Rhodopseudomonas palustris: one gene and its partner. The protein of the gene in region 1 interacts with the protein of each later gene in a pairwise test. Links are inferred from orthologs where the notes say so. Each region holds a gene or a part of one and is shown on either strand. Other genes may lie near its edges.

Evidence for each region. The genes of interacting proteins can lie anywhere in the genome.
Region 2: the proteins of HZF03_RS00960 (region 1) and HZF03_RS15375 interact in binary tests that used the Escherichia coli proteins (3 or more experiments, as listed by UniProt). The link is inferred for Rhodopseudomonas palustris from one-to-one orthologs.

What each region holds. Positions count from the first base shown.
Region 1 is NZ_CP058907.1:203,499-209,101, forward strand. Bases 1,141-4,629 are described here. They hold HZF03_RS00960 (2-oxoglutarate dehydrogenase E1 component), read right to left. Parts: upstream 4,299-4,629; coding sequence 1,341-4,298; downstream 1,141-1,340. Other genes in these bases: odhB (2-oxoglutarate dehydrogenase complex dihydrolipoyllysine-residue succinyltransferase), read right to left, coding at 1,141-1,236; sucD (succinate--CoA ligase subunit alpha), read right to left, coding at 4,426-4,629. In the rest of the region: more of odhB, read right to left, coding at 1-1,140; more of sucD, read right to left, coding at 4,630-5,310; sucC (ADP-forming succinate--CoA ligase subunit beta), read right to left, coding at 5,375-5,603. UniProt on the Escherichia coli protein: E1 component of the 2-oxoglutarate dehydrogenase (OGDH) complex which catalyzes the decarboxylation of 2-oxoglutarate, the first step in the conversion of 2-oxoglutarate to succinyl-CoA and CO(2).
Region 2 is NZ_CP058907.1:3,366,260-3,371,147, reverse strand. The notes cover bases 762-3,656. They hold HZF03_RS15375 (ABC-F family ATP-binding cassette domain-containing protein), read right to left. Parts: upstream 3,201-3,656; coding sequence 1,323-3,200; downstream 762-1,322. Other genes in these bases: ndk (nucleoside-diphosphate kinase), read left to right, coding at 3,347-3,656; HZF03_RS15380 (hypothetical protein), read left to right, coding at 780-1,319. Outside these bases: HZF03_RS15390 (leucyl aminopeptidase), read left to right, coding at 1-189; HZF03_RS15385 (DNA polymerase III subunit chi), read left to right, coding at 200-652; more of ndk, read left to right, coding at 3,657-3,769; HZF03_RS15365 (TerC family protein), read left to right, coding at 3,842-4,663; HZF03_RS15360 (Crp/Fnr family transcriptional regulator), read right to left, coding at 4,748-4,888. UniProt on the Escherichia coli protein: Genetic data indicate it may be involved in ribosome assembly or function.

The DNA of each region.
Region 1 (5,603 bases):
CAAGCGCGCCGGGTCTTCCAGGCTCTCCTTGACGCGAACCAGGAAGGTCACGGCTTCCTTGCCGTCGATCACTCGGTGATCATAGCTCAGCGCCAAATACATCATCGGGCGCACTTCGATCTTGCCGCCGATCACAACCGGGCGTTCCTGGATTTTGTGCATGCCGAGAATGCCGGACTGCGGCGCATTCAGGATCGGGGTCGACATCAGCGACCCGTAGATTCCGCCGTTGGTGATCGTGAAGGTACCGCCCTGCATCTCCTCGATCTTGAGCTGACCGTCACGAGCACGCTTGCCGTAGTCGACGATGCTCTTTTCGATGTCGGCGATCGACTTCTCGTCGCAGTCGCGCACCACCGGGACCACGAGGCCCTTGTCGGTGCCGACGGCGACGCCGATGTGGTAGTAGTTCTTGTAGATCAGGTCGGTGCCGTCCATCTCGGCGTTCACCGCCGGGATATCCTTCAGGGCCTGAACGCAGGCCTTGGTGAAGAAGCCCATGAAGCCGAGCTTGGCGCCGTGCTTCTTCTCGAACACGTCCTTGTACTGCGCGCGCAGCGCCATGACGTTGGTCATGTCGACCTCGTTGAAGGTCGTCAGCATCGCGGCGGTGTTCTGCACTTCCTTCAGGCGGCGCGCGATGGTCTGGCGCAGCCGGGTCATTTTCACCCGCTCTTCGCGTGCGGCGTCGTCGGCCGGAGACGGCCCGCGGACCTGCACCGCGGCGGCAGGCTGATTGACCGGGGTCGGCGCCGAGGCCGCCTTCTCAATCGCCGCCAGCATATCGCCCTTGGTGACGCGGCCGTCCTTACCGGAGCCTGGCACGGTCGAGGCGTCGACGCCGCTCTCGGTTGACAGCCGGCGCACCGACGGCGCCAGCGGCGCATCGGACGGCGGAGCCTTGGCGGCGGGAGCAGCCGCAGGGGCCGGTGCGGTCGGGGCAGGCGCAGCCGGGGCCGCGGCCTTCGCCGGAGCAGCGGCGGCCGGCTTGGCCGGCGCCGCGCCATCGGTGATCTGGCCGAGCAGCGCGCCGACCGCGACGGTCTCGCCGTCCTTGGCGACGATTTCGCCGAGCGTACCGGCCGACGGGGCCGGCACCTCGATGGTCACCTTGTCGGTTTCGAGCTCGACGAGCGGCTCATCGACAGCCACCGCCTCGCCAGGCTTCTTGAACCAGCGGCCGATGGTCGCCTCGGTCACCGATTCACCGAGCGTCGGAACGCGAATTTCAGTCATCGTCTTCGTCCTTTTGCAGCGTCGCGGCTGTCGCGCCGGCGCCCGCCCCGTGATCCAAACTCAGGAAAAACCGAAGGGCCGCCGTCAGGCGGCGGCCCGATGCGTCAACGCAACGCTTCGTCGAGGAACGCCTTGAGCTGCGCGAGGTGCTTCGACATCAGGCCGGTCGCAGTCGCCGCCGAGGCGGCGCGGCCGACGTAACGCGGCCGGCGATGCTTGGCTTCGATCTGGTTCTGCACCCACTCCAGATACGGCTCGATGAAGTGCCAGCCGCCCATGTTGCGCGGCTCCTCCTGACACCACACCAGCTCCGCATCCTTGAAGCGCGACAGCTCATGCACCAGCGTCTTCACCGGCACCGGATAGAGCTGCTCGACGCGCAGCAGATAGACGTCGTCGATGCCGCGCTTTTCGCGCTCGTCGTAGAGGTCGTAATAGACCTTGCCGGAGCACACCACGACGCGACGGATCTTGGCGTCCGCCACCAGCTTGGTCTTGTCGTCCGGCAGCGTCTGCGCGTCGTCGAGCAGCACGCGGTGGAAGCTGGTATCGGGGCCGAGTTCTTCGAGCCGCGAGATCGCCCGCTTGTGGCGGAGCAGCGACTTCGGCGTCATCAGGATCAGGGGCTTGCGGATCTCGCGCTTGAGCTGACGGCGGAGCGCATGGAAGTAGTTCGCCGGAGTGGTCGGATACACCACCTGCATGTTGTCTTCGGCGCACATCTGCAGATAGCGCTCGAGGCGGGCCGAGGAGTGCTCCGGTCCCTGGCCCTCGTAGCCGTGCGGCAGCAGGCAGACCAGACCCGACATGCGCAGCCACTTGCGCTCGCCCGACGAGATGAACTGGTCGAACAGCACTTGGGCGCCGTTGGCGAAATCGCCGAACTGGGCTTCCCACAGCGTCAGCGCGTTCGGCTCGGCCAGCGAATAGCCGTATTCGAAGCCAAGCACCGCCTCTTCGGACAGCAGCGAGTTGATCACCTCATAGTGGCCTTGGTCGGGCGAGAGGTGATTGAACGGGGTGTAGCGGGTCTCGTCTTCCTGATCGATCAGCACCGAATGGCGCTGCGAGAAGGTGCCGCGTTCGGAGTCCTGGCCCGACAGCCGGATGCGATGGCCTTCCAGCAGCATGGTGCAGAACGCCAGCGCTTCGCCGGTCGCCCAGTCGAGACCGTTGCCGCTGTCGATCGCGCGGGCGCGGTTTTCGAGGAAGCGCTGCACGGTGCGGTGCAAGCGGAAGCCCTCCGGCACCTTGGTGATCCTGCGGCCGATTTCCTTGAGGGTCGGCAGGTCGACGCCGGTGATGCCGCGGCGCGGCTCCTCTTCCTGGTCGGCGGACTTGAAGCCGGCCCACTTGCCGTCGAGCCAGTCGGCCTTGTTCGGCCGATAGCTGGACGCCGCTTCGAATTCGGCATCGAGCCGGGCGCGCCAGTCGGCCCGCGCCTTCTCGACCTCGCCTTCGGTGATGACGCCGTCGGCGATCAGGCGCTTGGAGTAGATCTCCAGCGTGGTCGGATGGCCGGCGATCTTGCGGTACATCAGCGGCTGGGTGAACGACGGCTCATCGCCCTCGTTGTGGCCGTGCCGCCGGTAGCAGAACATGTCGATGACGACAGGCTTGTGGAACTTCTGCCGGTATTCGACCGCGATCTTGGCGGCGAACACCACCGCTTCCGGATCGTCGCCGTTCACGTGGAAGATCGGCGCGTCGATCATCTTCGCCACATCCGACGGATACGGCGAGGAGCGCGAATAGCGCGGATAGGTGGTGAAGCCGATCTGGTTGTTGACGATGAAGTGGATCGAACCGCCGGTGCGGTAGCCCTTCAGATCGGACAAAGCGAAGCACTCGGCGACCACGCCCTGGCCGGCAAACGCGGCGTCGCCGTGCATCAGCAGCGGCAGCACCGAGATGCGCTCTTCCGGCAGATCGCCATGCTGATCCTGCTTGGCGCGCACCTTGCCGAGCACCACCGGATCTACGATCTCGAGGTGGGACGGGTTGGCGGTCAGCGACAGGTGGACCTTGTTGTGGTCGAACTCGCGGTCCGACGAGGCGCCGAGGTGATATTTGACGTCGCCCGAGCCTTCTACCTCGTCCGGGTTGGCCGAACCGCCCTTGAACTCGTGGAACAGCGCCCGGTGGGCCTTGGCCATCACCTGGGTCAGCACGTTGAGGCGGCCGCGATGCGGCATGCCGAGCACGATTTCACGGACACCGAGGTTGCCGCCGCGCTTGATGATCTGCTCCAGCGCGGGGATCAGCGCTTCGCCGCCATCGAGACCGAACCGCTTGGTGCCGGTGAACTTCAGGTCGCAGAACTTCTCGAAGCCTTCGGATTCGATCAGCTTCATCAGGATCGCGCGACGGCCCTCGCGGGTGAAGCTGATCTCCTTATCCGGACCTTCGATCCGCTCCTGGATCCAGGCCTTCTGCGCACCGTTGGAGATGTGCAGAAACTCGATGCCCATGGTCTGGCAGTAGGTGCGCTCGCAGATCGCGACGATCTCGCGGAGCGAGCCGTATTCCAGGCCAAGGACGTGATCGAGGAAGATCTTGCGGTCGAGATCGGCCTCGGTGAAGCCGTAGGAGCGGATGTCCAGCTCCTCGTGATCCTTCGCCGGCGACAGGCCGAGCGGATCGAGCTTGGCGTGGAAATGGCCGCGCATCCGGTAGGCGCGGATCAGCATCAGGGCCCGGACCGAGTCGCGGGTAGCCTGCAGCACGTCGGCGGAGGATAGCTCGACGCCGCGGCTCTGAGCCTTGGCCTGGATCTTCTGGCCGACGGCCTTTTCGACCTGGTTCCAGTTGCCGTCGAGCGCCGAGGTCAGCTCGTCCCGCGGGGTCAGCGGCCAGTTCGCCTGCTCCCAGGACGGGCCCTCGGCATTCTTCTGGATGTCGCCGGGGGCGTCTTTGAGGCTCCGGAAGAATGCCTGCCAGTCGGCATCAACCGAGGACGGATCGCTTTCGTACCGAGAGTACAGATCGTCGATATAGGTGGCGTTGGCGCCCTGTAGAAAGGAGGATAGGGCGAAAGCGGCATTCGCGTCCTGGCGAGACATGATTGCTTCCTGATTATGAGATCGCGACTTAATCGCGATAAGCTGATCCGGTTACCGGATCAGCAACATAGTGCACCTTTTATCCTATTCTAGGGAAATGTAAGCTCGGAACGACACAAGGTTTGAATTACGACTTCAACTTTTCGGCAAGCGTTTTACCCAGGCGCGCCGGCGACGGCGACACGGTGATGCCAGCCGCTTCCATGGCTGCGGTCTTCGAGGCCGCATCGCCCTTGCCGCCCGAAATGATCGCACCGGCGTGGCCCATGCGGCGGCCGGGAGGGGCGGTGACGCCGGCGATGAATCCGACCATCGGTTTCTTGCGGCCGCGCTTGGCCTCGTCGATCAGGAACTGGGCGGCGTCTTCTTCGGCCGAACCGCCGATCTCACCGATCATGATGATCGACTCTGTCTTGTCGTCGGCTAGGAACATCTCCAGCACGTCGATGAATTCGGTGCCCTTGACCGGGTCGCCGCCGATGCCGACCGCGGTGGTCTGGCCGAGGCCCTCGGCCGAGGTCTGGAACACCGCCTCATAGGTCAGGGTGCCGGAGCGCGACACGATGCCGACCGAGCCCGGCTTGAAGATGTTGGCCGGCATGATGCCGATCTTGCACTCGCCGGCGGTCATCACGCCCGGGCAGTTCGGCCCGATCAGGCGCGACTTCGAGCCATTCAGCGACCGCTTTACCCGCACCATGTCGAGCACCGGGATGCCCTCGGTGATGCAGACGATCAGCGGGATCTCGGCGTCGATCGCCTCGCAGATCGCGTCCGCGGCGCCCGGCGGCGGCACGTAGATCACCGACGCATCCGCCCCGGTCTTGTCGCGCGCCTCACGGACGGTGTCGAACACCGGCAGGCCGAGGTGGGTCGAGCCGCCTTTGCCCGGCGAGGTGCCGCCGACCATCTTGGTGCCGTAGGCGATCGCTGCCTCGGAATGGAAGGTACCGTTCTTGCCGGTGAAGCCCTGGCAGATAACGCGGGTGTTGCTGTCGATCAGAATGGACATGGTCGGTGATGCTTTCGCGGTCGAACGGAATGGTCGGAGGCAGCGGAGAGGCCGAGAAGCGGCCTCAGGCTCCCTTCACGGCGGCGACGATCTTCTGCGCGGCGTCGTCGAGATTGTCGGCGGGCAGCACGTTGAGGCCGGAATGCTTGATGATCTTCTTGCCAGCTTCGACATTGGTGCCTTCGAGGCGGACCACCAGCGGCACGTCGAGACCGACTTCCTTGACCGCTGCGACCACGCCTTCGGCGATCACGTCGCACTTCATGATGCCGCCGAAGATGTTGATCAGGATG
Region 2 (4,888 bases), 3.2 Mb from region 1 along the record:
AACGGCGGTTCGATCACCGCGGCGCAGTTCCTGCAGCGCTTCGTCGACGGCACGCCGTGGGCGCATCTCGACATCGCCGGCACCGCGATGGCCTCGCCGAAGAACGAGATCAATCAGAGCTGGGGCTCGGGCTACGGCGTCCGCCTGCTCAATCAGCTCGTGGCGGAGTACTACGAAGCCAAGAAGTAATTGGCGCACGATGACCGAAGTGCTGTTCTATCACCTCCAAGGCAGGACCATCGAACAGGTGCTGCCGCCGCTGCTCGAGAAATCACTCGCGCGCGGCTGGCGGGTGGTGGTGCAGTCGACGTCCGAGGAGCGGGCCGACGCGCTCGACTCGCATCTTTGGACCTATCGCGACGACTCGTTCCTGCCGCACGCCACCTGGCGTGTGGCAGACGCCGCGCATCAGCCGATCCTGCTGACGACGAGCGAGGGCAATCCGAACGGCGCCAAGGTTCGGTTCTTGGTCGACAATGCGGCGCTGCCCGAGGACTCGGGCAGCTACGAACGGATGGTGTTGCTGTTCAACGGCGATGACGACGAGGCGGTGGCGATGGCCCGCGACGCCTGGAAGCAGTGCAAGGCGAAGGCTTTCGAGGTGACCTATTGGCAGGCCGACGAGGCCGGTCGGTGGCAACGGCGGGACTAGGACGAGACCAGGCAAGAGGCTGTGGACGCCGCAGGCGACCGCAGAGTTACGGCAAGGCCTGTCACGGTGGTGCCGTAAATCGATGATTGGACAAGTGCTTAAGATCTCTATTGGGGCGTGATCGATCGTGTATCAGAAGTTTTCCGTGCGGCCGCTATTCATCACGCTGGCGCTTGCGACGCCCCTGCTTGCGGGCTGTTCCGGCACCCCTGAATTCCTGTCGCGCGACGCCGAATGGTTCTCCAAGCCGGGCCGGGTGTTCATCAAGAACATCTCGATCGAGACCCCGCCGCTGACGCCGGACAAGCCGGTTACCCCTGAAGACCTGATCAGCGCCGACGGCCGCTGTCCGGGCATGGGGCCGCCGCCGGGCGATCCCAACGCGCCGCAGGACGGGCAGGCCGCTCCGATGACGCCGGGCGGCACCGTCGCGCTCGGTCACACCGAATGCGACGTCGCGCGCGGCCTCGGCGCGCCGGACCACGTCAGCCTGTCCAACAATGAGCGCGGCGACCGTCTCGCGGTCCTGACCTACAACCGCGGAGCGCGTGCCGGCATCTACACCTTCACGGCGGGCCGGCTCAGCGTGATCGAGCGTGCACCGGAGGCCGTGCAGGAGCGGAAGCCGACGCGGGCGAAGAAGCGAAGCGCCCGCTCTGCGCAATAACTCTCAGCCTTGTGCGGCGTCCTGCGCCGCACTTGCTTCCAACCACTTCTCTTCAGCAGCCTGCAACGCCGCCTGCGCGTTGGCTCGCGCGGTGCTGAGCTGAGCGGCCTGTTTCGGATCGCGGGTGAAAAGGTCCGGGATTGCCAGCGCCGCATCGATCTTCTCGATGATCGCGGTGATGCGGTCGATCTCGGCTTCGGCATCGGCGATCTGCTGCTTCAGCGAAACCGTTTTCTTCGTCCGCGATGCCGGCGCCTTGGTGGCGCTATCATCGGCCTTGCGATCCTTGGCTTCTGACGACCCACTCCGCGCGCCGCGCGATGACAGCACGGCTCGGCGATAATCGTCGAGGTCGCCGTCGAACTGTTTCACCTTGTGATCGGCCACCACCCACAGTCGATCGGCGCAGGCGTCGATCAGATAGCGGTCGTGCGACACCATGATCACAGCGCCGGGGAAGTCGTTGATCGCCTCCGCCAGCGCCGCACGGCTGTCGATGTCGAGGTGGTTGGTCGGCTCGTCGAGGATGATCATGTTCGGGCCGTAGAAGGTCGCGAGCCCGAGCAGCAGGCGGGCCTTCTCGCCGCCCGACAGGCTCTTGACCAGGGTGTCGGCCGCCTTGCCGGAGAAGCCCATGGCGCCGGCGCGCGCCCGGATCCTGCTCTCCGGCGCATCCGGCATCAGCTTGCGGACGTGGTCATAGGTCGAGCCGTCCTCGTTCAGCTCGTCGAGTTGATGCTGCGCGAAGTACGCGATCGATAGCTTGTCGGCCCGCGTCACCGATCCCGAGAACGGCGCCAATCGGTTTGCCAGCAGCTTCACCAGCGTCGACTTGCCGTTGCCGTTGGCACCGAGCAGCGCGATGCGGTCGTCCGGATCGATCCGCAGCGTGACGTGCCGCAGAACCGGGTGCTTCGGATCGTAGCCGACCGCGACGTTGTCGACCGCGATGATCGGCGGCGACAGCGTTTTCTCGGGCGCCGGGAAATTGATCTCCGGTGTGTCGTCCGCCACCAGCGGGGCGATCGGCTTCATCTTCTCCAGCATCTTGACGCGCGATTGCGCCTGCCGCGCCTTGGTCGCCTTGGCCTTGAAGCGGTCGACGAAGTCCTGCAGATGCTTGCGCCGCGCTTCGTCACGCTTGGCATTCTTGGCGTCGAGCGCCAGCTTGTTGGCGCGGAAGTCCGCGTAGGCCGAGTAACTGCCGCGAAAGTGTACCAGCCGGCCGCGGTCGAGATGCAGGATCTCGTTGACCGACGTATCGAGCAGGTCGCGATCGTGGCTGATCACGATCACCGTGCGCGGATAGTTGGCGAGATGGTCCTCGAGCCACATCGTGCCTTCGAGGTCGAGATAGTTGGTCGGTTCGTCGAGCAGCAGCAGGTCGGGGGCAGCGAACAGCGTCGCGGCGAGCGCCACGCGCATCCGCCAGCCGCCGGAGAATTCCGAGCAGGAGCGGGCCTGGTCGGCGGCGGAGAAGCCGAGGCCGCTGAGAATGGCGCTGGCCCGCGCCGGCGCCGAGTGCGCGTCGATGTCCACAAGCCGGGTCTGAATGTCGGCAATGCGGTGCGGGTCATGCGCGGTTTCGGCCTCGAGCAGCAGCGCGGCCCGCTCGACGTCGGCGGCCAGCACCACTTCCAGCAGCGTCTCGGGGCCGTTCGGGGCCTCCTGAGCGAGGCTGCCGATCCGCCACCGCGGCGGCAGGGTGATGCGGCCGGTCTCGGTTGCAAGCTCGCCGCGGATCGCGCGAAACAGGGTGGATTTACCGGCGCCGTTGCGGCCGATGAAGCCGACGCGTGCGCCGGGGGCGATCTGGACCGAACTTTGGTCGATCAGCAGCCGTCCGGCGAGCCGGATCGAAATGTCGGTAAGCGTGAGCATGGCGCGTTTTGGCCGGGTCGGGCCGTAAAGGCAACCGGATCGAGCAGATCAGTGCCGGATGAATCGTCCCCCGTAGCTTGCCCGAGCGCGGCGGCGTCGATATAAGCCCGGCAACTCCTCCCGCCCTTAGCTTTCAAGGACATTCCATGGCGATCGAACGGACTTTCTCGATTCTCAAGCCCGATGCGACCGAGCGCAACATCACTGGCGCGATCAACGCGCTGATCGAAAAGGCCGGTCTGCGGATCGTCGCCCAGAAGCGCATCCGCATGACCCGCGACCAGGCCGAGACCTTCTACGCCGTGCACAAGGAACGCCCGTTCTTCGGCGAACTGGTCGACTTCATGATCTCCGGCCCGGTGGTGGTTCAGGTGCTCGAAGGCGAGGGCGCGATCGCGAAGTACCGCGACGTGATGGGCGCGACCGATCCGTCGAAGGCGGCTGACGGCACCATCCGCAAGCTGCACGCCAAGTCGATCGGCGAGAACTCGGTGCACGGTTCGGACGCGGCGGAAACCGCCAAGATCGAGATCGCCCAGTTCTTCTCCGGCAACGAAATCGTCGGATAAGCATTACCGTCGGACGTCCCCGGCCACTCATCGTCAGCGGCCGCGGGATGCCGGCTAAGTCGGGGAAAGATCGTGGACTGGGTGCTGCACGTCTTTGACCCCGCGACCTTCTGGTCGGTCGTCGCCCAATTCAAGAGCGGCGTTCAGCAGCCCGAATTCTGGATTTCCGTCAGCAAGATCATCTGGATCAACGTGCTGTTGTCTGGCGACAACGCCCTGGTGATCGCGCTCGCCTGCCGCGGCCTGAAGCCGAACCACAGATTGTGGGGCATGGTGCTCGGCGCGGGCGCTGCCGTCCTGCTCCGCATCGTCTTCACCGGCATCGTCGCCACGCTGATGGAGTGGCCCTATCTGAAGCTGGTCGGCGGACTGGCGCTGCTGGTGATCGCCGCCAAGCTGGTGGTCCCCGAGACTGAAGACGAAGACAGCGTCCAGGCGGCCTCGCATCTGTTGCACGCCGTTCAGATTGTGGTCGTCGCCGACATCATCATGAGTCTCGACAACGTCATCGCGGTTGCCGCCGCCGCCGACGGAAGCGTGCCGCTGCTGATCCTCGGGCTGGCAATCAGCGTGCCGCTGATCGTCGCGGGCGCGGCGCTGATCCTGATGGTGCTGGAGAAACTGCCGATCCTGGTGTGGGCCGGCGCGGCGCTGCTCGGCTGGATCGCCGGACAAGTGATCGCGACAGACCCGGTTGCGTTGCCGCTGGTACACAAGCTCGACGCGCCGATCGGTGGTCAGCTCGATGCGCTGTTCGCAATGGTGGGGATGTACACGCACCTCGCCAACAACGGCAGCGTCGGCGAACATCTGTTCGCCGTGGTCGGCGCTATCGTGGTGCTGATCGCAGGTTCGATCTGGCGGAGCCGGCAATCGGCCGAGCAGGCTGCATAACGGAAATTTGCCGCTGCTACGCCGGACAAGAAAAAAGCGAGCCGGGTGGCTCGCTTCATCTTTGAACGTGAGTAAGGGCCGCTCTTAAGCAGTCCCGGCGACCAAGCCGTGGCTGTGGTCAGCCCCATCATGGCCGCAACACTCGACGGTGCGGGTTCGATCATAGGCTTCGCGCACAATGTGGTAGCAATCGCAGGTGCGGCTTTCGAGCGCCTGGCGATCCAC